One region of the Lysobacter sp. CA199 genome, then DNA from elsewhere that is predicted to be linked to it. Evidence: riboswitches for the same ligand, from Rfam matches in the RefSeq annotation. Region 1 holds a riboswitch; each other region holds the start of a gene.
The links. A riboswitch is a leader RNA that binds a small molecule or an ion and turns the genes downstream of it on or off. The one in region 1 is predicted to bind cobalamin.
Positions count from the first base shown of each region.

Region 2: it holds a riboswitch for cobalamin, as region 1 does, so the genes downstream of both, ACTOWJ_RS24380 (CoA-acylating methylmalonate-semialdehyde dehydrogenase) here and ACTOWJ_RS19355 (ribonucleoside-diphosphate reductase subunit alpha) in region 1, are expected to answer to the same signal.
Region 3: it holds a riboswitch for cobalamin, as region 1 does, so the genes downstream of both, btuB (TonB-dependent vitamin B12 receptor) here and ACTOWJ_RS19355 (ribonucleoside-diphosphate reductase subunit alpha) in region 1, are expected to answer to the same signal.
Region 4: it holds a riboswitch for cobalamin, as region 1 does, so the genes downstream of both, btuB (TonB-dependent vitamin B12 receptor) here and ACTOWJ_RS19355 (ribonucleoside-diphosphate reductase subunit alpha) in region 1, are expected to answer to the same signal.

Region 1 covers NZ_JBQJIL010000010.1:177,858-180,051, reverse strand. The annotation lists gene ACTOWJ_RS19355 (ribonucleoside-diphosphate reductase subunit alpha) at 1-829, opposite strand, end outside; cobalamin riboswitch at 1,244-1,537, opposite strand; gene ACTOWJ_RS19350 (DUF2339 domain-containing protein) at 1,661-2,194, shown strand, end outside.
Region 2 covers NZ_JBQJIL010000014.1:157,838-160,031, forward strand. The annotation lists gene ACTOWJ_RS24380 (CoA-acylating methylmalonate-semialdehyde dehydrogenase) at 1-1,253, opposite strand, end outside; cobalamin riboswitch at 1,395-1,598, opposite strand; gene ACTOWJ_RS24385 (hypothetical protein) at 1,827-2,194, opposite strand, start outside.
Region 3 covers NZ_JBQJIL010000005.1:184,302-186,495, reverse strand. The annotation lists gene btuB (TonB-dependent vitamin B12 receptor) at 1-1,161, opposite strand, end outside; cobalamin riboswitch at 1,296-1,545, opposite strand; gene ACTOWJ_RS10355 (TfoX/Sxy family protein) at 1,711-2,151, opposite strand; gene ACTOWJ_RS10350 (GAF domain-containing protein) at 2,148-2,194, opposite strand, start outside.
Region 4 covers NZ_JBQJIL010000008.1:88,186-90,379, forward strand. The annotation lists gene ACTOWJ_RS15460 (SDR family oxidoreductase) at 1-248, opposite strand, end outside; cobalamin riboswitch at 396-638, shown strand; gene btuB (TonB-dependent vitamin B12 receptor) at 808-2,194, shown strand, end outside.

The sequences.
Region 1 (2,194 bases):
CCGAGGCATCGAGGGTCTTCAGCCACGGCACGATGCCGTTGCTCAGGCCGTTGGTGGAACGGATCAGCGAGCCGCGCGAACGGATGCGCGTATAGCTCAGGCCGATGCCGCCGCTGAACTTGCTGAGCTTGGCCACGTCCATGTAGCGCTTGTAGATCGCTTCCAGCGAATCGTCGGGCGAATCGAGCAGGAAGCAGCTCGACAGCTGCTCATGCGTCGTGCCGGCATTGAAGAGAGTCGGCGAGGACGGGATGTAGTCGAGCTGGGCCATGCGCCGGTACAGCGCCAGCGCGTCGCTGACATCTTCGCTGAGCGCGCAGGCGATGCGCAGGAAGAACTGCTGCGGGGTCTCGATGACGGTGCGCGCGGTCGGATGGCGCAGCAGGTAGCGGTCATAGAGCGTGCGCAGGCCGAAGTAATCGAACTTGGCGTCGAGGCTGCGGTCGATGGCGTCGTTGAGCTTGCGCGCGTTGGCCTGGACGAAGGTCACCAGGCGCTCGTTGATCAGGCCCAGCTCATGGCCGCGCTGGATCGATTGCGAGAACGCGTGGATCTCGATGCCGGCGACTTCCTTCTCGATCACCCCGGCGAGCAGGCGCGCGGCGAGGCGGCCGTATTCGGGTTCTTCCGCGGTCAGCAGGGCGGCGGTGCGGATCGACAGTTCGTCGAGTTCCTGCGTGGTCGCGCCGTCGTACAGGCCGGAGATGGTGCGGGTGGCCACTCGCATGGGATCGATCGCGTACAAGTTCTCGCCGCTGCGGGTCACCGCGCGCACGATCTTGTTCAGATCGACCGGCTCGCGGCGACCGTTGCGCTTGGTCACGCTCATGGTCAGGTTGGCCGCGGGCGGAGTCAGGGCGAAGCCGGGCGCGTCTTGCGCGGTACGGGCTGCGGCCGGCTTGGCGGCGGAAGAGGGGGCGGCGTCCGTGGCGGGGGCGACGGACGGATCGGATGCGAGTGTGGTCATGGCATTACTCCGGGACGTGGGTGCACGGTGCGGAGAACGCGGACGCGCCAGCGACGACGAACCGCACGCGCGGTGTCACCGATGGCACGGCCGTGCCCCCGCGGGCGCAGAGCTTGGAAGCGTGCTGGCTGGGTGTCGCACGGCCCGAGACGCGAGGTCCGGGACGGTCCGCTCCGCGCATGGCGCCGGAACGTACGGGCGCGACGGGTGCTCCGTCGTGCTGCGACACCGGCCGTCTTCCTCCGAAGACTCCTTTGGGCCGGTACCGCGCGGTTGTGCGACGCGCGGCTGTCGGCAGGTCTTCGGGCTCGGGACTCGGAGCGAGAAACGGGCAAAGAGAAGTGAGCGACGAGTGGCGACCCGAATCTCACTTTTCTTTGCCCGCTTGCTCGTTCCTCCTACCGGGGTCGCTTCCCAGGCTTAACGCCCAGTGCCATGACCCGTTCGTTTCCCACACCGCTGCGGGGCAGCGCCGGCTTCGGACCCCGCCGCGAATGCTCGCGGGCGCGTCCCTACCGGCTTCCCTTTTCAGCCGATCGCAAAATCGGCACCGACGCACACAACATAGTGGGGTTGTTCGATTTCGTCAACGCGATATGTGGTGAATGAATGATGTATATAGCGGGTGAAGACGGGCCCTCCATCCGCCGCGCCTTGGTGTAACGTGCCGCTCATAAGGAACGGGGAACTGTGATGGAAGCACTGATTGTCTTGCTGGTACTGGGTTTGCTGCTGGTGCCGGTGTTGCTCATCGTCGCCCTGGTCCAGATCTCCGGATTGAAATCCCGGGTGAGCGGGCTGGAACGCACCCTGGCCCAACTGCGTGTGGCCGCGACCATCCCCGTGGCACATGACCGCTCCGAGGAGACCCTGGCTGAGCGGATCGCGCGCGAAGCGCCGCCGGCTCCGGCGGCTCCCGCGCGGCCGCAGGCCGGCGCGGTACCGGCCGCCGCGACGCCCCCGTCGGTCGCGTCGCCGCCACCGCTGCCGGCGACGCCCGCCGCCGCGGCCGCGACGCCTCCGCCCTTGCCGTCGCAACCGCCACCGCCACCGCGTCCGGCCACGCCGTCGCCGCCGCGCGTGCCGGCCGCGCCGCCGCCGCCGGATATCTTCACCGTCGGCGCGCGCTGGGTGCGGCGTTGGTTCACCGAGGGCAACGTCCCGGTCAAGGTCGGCATGCTGGTGCTGCTGGCCGGCGTGGCCGCGTTGCTGAAGTACGCCAGCGAC
Region 2 (2,194 bases), on a different contig from region 1:
GTGCCGTTGCCGTTGGGATTGGCGTTGATCAGCGCGATCGCTTCGTCGAGCGTATCCGCGCCGAGCAGCACCAGCACCGGCCCGAAGATTTCCTCGTCGTAGATGCGCATGCCGGGCTTGACCCCGGAGAAGATCGTCGGCCCGACGAAATTGCCTTGCGCGTAACCGGGAACCGTCGGCTTGCGGCCGTCGAGTTCCAGCACCGCGCCCTGCTCCACGCCCGAGGCGATCAGGCCCTCGACGCGCTCGCGCGCGGCGCAGGAAATCACCGGTCCCACGTCGGTACCGGGCTCGGTGCCGGCGTTGACCTTGAGCGTGCGCGCCTTGGCCACCAGTTCGGGAATCCACTCGCGCGCCTGTCCGACCAACACCGCGGTCGACGCGGCCATGCAGCGCTGTCCGGCCGCGCCGAATGCGGCGCCGGCCATGGCGTTGAGGGTTTGTTCCTTGTTCGCGTCGGGCAGCACCACGGCGTGGTTCTTCGCGCCCAACATGCATTGCACCCGCTTGCCGGCGAGCGTGGCGCGCCGATACACATGGGTGCCGACCTTGGTCGATCCGACGAAGGACACCGCCTGGATCGTGGGGTGATCGCAGATCGCGTTGACCACCTCCTCGCCGCCGTGCACGACGTTGAGTACGCCCTTGGGTACGCCGGCCTGCAACGCCAGTTCGACCAGACGCATGGTCACCAGCGGGTCCTGTTCGGAGGGCTTGAGCACGAAGGTGTTGCCGGTGGCGATGGCCATCGGGAACATCCACAGCGGAATCATCGCCGGGAAATTGAACGGGGTGATGCCGGCGCACACGCCGAGCGGTTGCAGCAGCGTGTAGGTATCCACGCCATTGGCGACGTTGTTGGCCAACTCGCCCAATTGCAGATTGCCGATCGCCGCGGCGTGTTCGACCACTTCCAGGCCGCGGAACACGTCGCCCTCGGCGTCGGGCAAGGTCTTGCCCTGCTCGGCGGTGAGGATCGCGGCGAGCTCGCTCATGTGCTCGCGGATCAATTGCTGATACTTGAGGAAGATCCGCGCGCGCGCGCCGATCGGGGTCTTGCGCCAAGTCTTGAAGGCGCGCGCGGCGGCCTCGACCGCGGCGTTCACTTCATCGGCGGTCGCCATCGGCACGCGCGCCAATACCGCCTGCGTCGCCGGATTGACGACGTCGCGCCATTGGGTGCTGGTGGATTCGACGAACTCGCCGTCGATCAAAAGTTTGACCGTCGCGACCTGGGTCGCAACGCGATGCATCTCGTTCATGGTCGGTCTCCGTATCGCACACCCGCGAAAGCGGGTGCCGCGGAGACATCAGACAAGGCGAGACGAGGGCAAACGGACGCCGCATCGCATCAGCTCGTCCGGTTGCCCGCCGCAACACCCGAGGAGGACATCTCCCGATGTCCGCCACGGGCCGGTCTCCGGGCTTGCGAGCGATGCCGTGGCATCACCCCGACTCCTTCCCGCGCGAGCGCAGTGGTTACGTCGGGTGTTCTCGCCTACCGTTGCGGGGGCAGCGCCGGAATTGGACGATCACGTCCGCACCGGCTTCCCGTTTCACCCTGCGTGCCGGTATGGACCGACGGCAAGGCACCTGTGGCTGGCGGAGTGTAGTGCTTGGCCATGGTCGCGGACAAGCAGCATCGCGGTGTCACACATTCAGTTCAACGTGTCCGACGCGTTCATCGATGCCATCGGATGCGATTGTCGGCCTCGCGGGCCGCCACTTTCGTGCACGTCGGCGTGCAACTGTGAATGGCCCGCTCGCGACGCGGACGCTCGATCCGCGGTCGAGGCTCGCCGCGACGATCCGGCGCGAACGCGATATCAGCACGCCATCGCGCGAGCGTCGTCCATCGAACCGCGGCACAGATGCTCCAATGCGATCGACAGCGCCAGCACATAGGTCTGCGATTGCACGCCGCGCACCAGAGCGATGCGGTTCTCGATGCCTTCGGGTTCGCACAAGCGCGCGTCGGCAAGATGGCTGGGCCGAATCTCGACAAAAGGCAACGCGCTCGATTGCAGCGCCTGGACGATGCGGCGGTCGCGCACGCAGGCACCGGTGTCGAGCAAGATCGCCTCGGTCTGCGGCGTGCGCAGCGCTCCGATCGCGGCGACGAGGGCTTTGTCGCTGGCCAGATTGTGCACGGCGATGCGGCGGCCTGCGCGGTTGGCGCGAATGATCAGCTGCA
Region 3 (2,194 bases), on a different contig from region 1:
GCTGGCTTCGAAGGACTGATTGCCGAAGCGGCCTTGGTACTGGACGAAGCCGGCCTTGTTGTCGCGTTCGATTTCATCGTAGGACGTGTCGCTGTTGACTCGGTCGCGCAGCCAATCGAAGCCCGCGCTCAACACGTGGCCGTCGAAGAGGTTGAAATCGGCCTGCAACGTCGCGCTGTCGCGATCGGTCCGGAAATAGCTGAGCGGACGATCGAAAATAGTGCCGGTGGGGAACGCACGGGGGAGGAGATCGTAGTTGTCGGAAGCATCCACGTTGCGACCCGCGCTCAACTGCACGTTGATCCTTTCCGACGGCTTCCAGATGAGCTTGCCGCCGATCACTTGCTGGATCGTTTCGGAATAATTGCCGAAGCTGCCGTCGTATTCGTTCTGACCTTCCACGCGCAGCGCCTGACCTTCGATGCTCCACTGCTCGTTGAACTCGATACCGCCGCGCAGCGACAGCGCGTGGCTCTCGTAGCCGTCGCGGTCGGGCTCGTCGGTGAAGCAGCCGGCGAACACCGGGAAGCCGGCGCCGCGGCAGGCGTTGATGCCCTGGGTCTTGCGGAAGCTGTAGTCGGCGCCGAACCAGCTGCCGCCGCTGCGGCCGCCGAAGCCGGTGCCGAATTCGACGGTGCCGTTGCTGCCGCCGCCGGCGTGCACACGCGGGGCGAAGCCCTGCCGTTCGCGGCGGGTGAACACCTGGATCACGCCGCCGATGGCGTCGGCGCCGTACAGGCTCGAGCGCGGGCCGCGCACGATTTCGATCCGGTCGATCAGTTCCAGCGGAAGATCCTGCAGCGCCGCCAGACCCGAGGTCGGCGAACCGATGCGGATGCCGTCGACCAACACCAGCACGTGATCGGATTCGCTGCCGCGCAGGAACAGCGTGGTCAGCTTGCCGGGACCGCCCTGGTTGGCCAGGGTGATGCCGGCGCGGCCGCGCAGCAGATCGTTGAGATCGCGCGCCTGGCTGCGTTCGATATCGGCGCGGTCGAGCACATCGACCGGGGTCAGCAGATCGTTGACGCTGACTGCGGTGCGGTTGGCGGTGACCACGACCTGATCGAGATCGGTGGCATCGCCGGCGGGCGCGGCGAGGGCGGTGGCCGGCAGCGCGAGCGCGCAGGCAATGGCGAAAGACAGGTTCAGGCAACGCATGTGGGGACTCCAGCGCACGCGCGATCCAGCGCGCGACGACAAACGGCTAATGGGCGGCGGCGTGGAAAGGGAGATATAGGCAGGCGAACCAGCGCGCGAAGACGCTGCCGCCGCCGCAATGCCCTCCGCATCGCAACCTGTGGCGCGTCGAGGCCGGTCTCCGGACTCGCAAGCAGAACCGATGGCGTCGGTTCCCGGACGCGGCGCCTTCCCGTGACTGTGCACAGTGGCGGTGGCCGCGACCTGACTTGCTTACCGTTGCGGGGGCAGTGCCGGAATGGGCGGGGCGGGTCGGACTCTCCGACCGGACCTGAGCGCTTCACCGGCTTCCCGTTTCAACCCCGGCGGCTGGGCCGTGGGGTCACCTCGAAGCGGGCGCAGTGTACGCGATGTGGGGACGCACCGCCCGGACAGCGGCCGAAGCCCACGGTAGAAGCGGTGCGAGCCGCGACCGCAGGGTGTCCGCCCGCGTCGTCAGTTACATCGTAGTTGCCTTGCCGCGGTCGCGGCTCGCGCCGCTCCTACACAGGAGCGGACCGCTTGGCGCCTTCAATCGCGGTGGTCGTCCTCGTCGCGCCCACCGGGCGCGTCCTCGTCGGCCGGCCCATCGAGCTCGCCATCGCCGTCACGCTGATAGCCGCCTCCGAATCCGGAAGGCTCTTCCTCGCGTTCCTGCGCATGCATTGTGGTGTGCACCGGCGCGGCGGCCGGTTTGTTGCGCGGCGCCGGCAGCAGCGCGGTGGCCGCTTCGGCGGCCAGGATCAGTTCCTGGCGGCGCTCGTCGCTGATCTCCTGCCAATGGCAGTCCAGCAGCGCGCCTTCGATCGCGTAGAGCAGGTTCAAGGTCGGCTTGAAGCCGGCGCGCTTGACCCGCATGAACGCCTCGACCGTGCCGACCGCGGCGATGTCCTCGTGCGTGCGCAGGCCGACCTGGCGCAACCAGGCCGCGCTCTTGGGCCCGATGTTGCGCATCTTCGGTGCAGTGCTCATGCCAGCGACTCCACATAGACCCGCGCCAACGTTTCCAGTCCGG
Region 4 (2,194 bases), on a different contig from region 1:
TCGAACAGGCGGCGCAGGCTGTCGCGGTCTTCGAGCTGAGCCTGGTGGGTCTGGATCGGCGACTTGGCCAGAGGGCGCAGGGTCTCGGCGGATTCTTCGAGCCGGTCCAGGTCGCCGCAGGCCAGGATCAGCTCGCCGCGACGGCGCGACAGGCGCGCCGACACCGCGCGGCCGATCCCGGATTGGGCGCCGATGACCACGCTGCGGACGATCGGGGCGGTGCTCAAACGCAAGTCGGGGGCACTCATGGCGAATGACTCGGGTGTGCTGGGATGGCAGGCATCGTCCGCGACCGGCCCGGGAGAATGAATCAGACGCGTCTGAAATGTGCCAATACGCCTGCGCGCATGCCTGTTTGAGTCCCATACCCTGGCGTTGGCATACGGACGCACTGTTAAGATGCCCGCGCTCAAGGTGATCGCCGGCACAGTCCGGCGATTGAAACGGGAATCCGGTCGCGCGCTGGTCTGCCAACGCGCTCATGCCGGAGCTGCCCCCGCAACGGTAGGCGAGTCAACGCACCGCAATGGCCACTGTGCTCAGGCACGGGAAGGCGCGGTTCGGGAATCGGGTCCGCAGGATCGGACCGGTCGATTCCGCTCGCGAGCCCGGAGACCGGCCCAGAGCGTGAACCGACAGGCGGAGGGCCTGCGTCTCGGGGATCGTGCGCTTGCGCGTCTCTCCTGGCTGCTCTCCGCGTGTCCCGACCCTGTCTGGTCCGCGCGGGTGAGGCGCGGCCTTGGAGATTTGCCAGTGATTGCGTCCGTTGAATTCGTTTCCTCCCGCGCGACCGGCGCGGGCCCGCGGATGCGCGCGGGTTTGTCCGCGGCGTTGATGTCGGCGATGTTCGCGGCGCAGGCCGCGCCGGCCGCGGTCGACCTGGATCAGGTGGTGGTCACCGCCACGCGCACCGCGCAAACCCAGGACGCCACCCTGGCCGCGGTCACGGTGATCGACCGGGCCGAAATCGAGCGCCTGCAGCCGGCCTCGCTGCCGGATCTGCTGCGCGGCACGCCGGGCGCCTCGCTGGCCAACAACGGCGGTCCGGGCAAATCCACTTCGCTGTTCTTGCGCGGCACCGAATCGGACCACGTGCTGGTGTTGGTCGACGGCATCAAGCTCGGTTCGGCGACCAGCGGCGGCGCCTCGCTGCAGGACATTCCGGTCGAGCAGATCGAACGGGTGGAGATCGTGCGCGGCCCGTTCTCCAGTCTGTACGGTTCCGAGGCCATCGGCGGGGTGATCCAGATATTCACCCGGCGACCGCAGGGTCCGTTCGTGCCGAACTTCAGCGCGTCGATCGGCAGCAACCGGACCCATCGCGCTTCGGCCGGCGTCGCCGGCAAGGGCGAGCGCGCCTGGTACTCGATCAACGCCGCGCACGAGGACACCGACGGCATCAACGCCTGCCGCGGCAAACCCTCGCCGGGCGGCGCGGGCTGCTTCACCCATTCGCCCGATCGCGACGGCTACCGCAACAGCTCGCTGACCGCGCAGGGCGGCTACCGCTTCAACGAGCGATGGGACGCGCAAGCGCGGGTGTTCCGCGCGCAGGGCAACAACCAGTACGACGGCAGCCAGAACAATCAGGCCGACACCGTGCAGCAGGTGTTCGGCGCCAAGCTGGGATACCGGCCCAGCGATCGCGTCGCGCTGAGCTTCAATGCCGGTCAGAGCCAGGACCTGAGCGACAACTACAAGGACGGCCGGTATTCGAGCACGTTCGATACGCGCCGGCGCCTGGGTTCGGTGCAGGGGGATTTCAGCTTCGGATCCAACGTATTCAGTGGCGGCTTCGATTGGCAGCGCGACGAAGTGGAAAGCAACACCCGATACGCGCGCGATCGCCGCATCCTGCGCGGCGCGTTCGGCCAGTGGCAGGGCGATTTCGGGGCTCAGTCGCTGCAGGCCAGCCTGCGTCGCGACGACGACAGCCAGTTCGGCGGGCAAACCACCGGCAGCGTGTTGTGGGGTTGGGATTTCACCGATCGCCTGCGCGTGACCGCGAGCTACGGTACCGCGTTCAAGGCGCCGACCTTCAATGAGCTGTATTACCCCGGTTACGGCAATCCGGACTTGTCGCCGGAGACCTCGCGCAGCTTCGAACTCGGCCTGCGCGGCACCTTCGGCGAACAGCGCAAGCAGGTGTGGTCGGTCAACGCGTATCAGACCCGGATCGACGACATGATCGCCT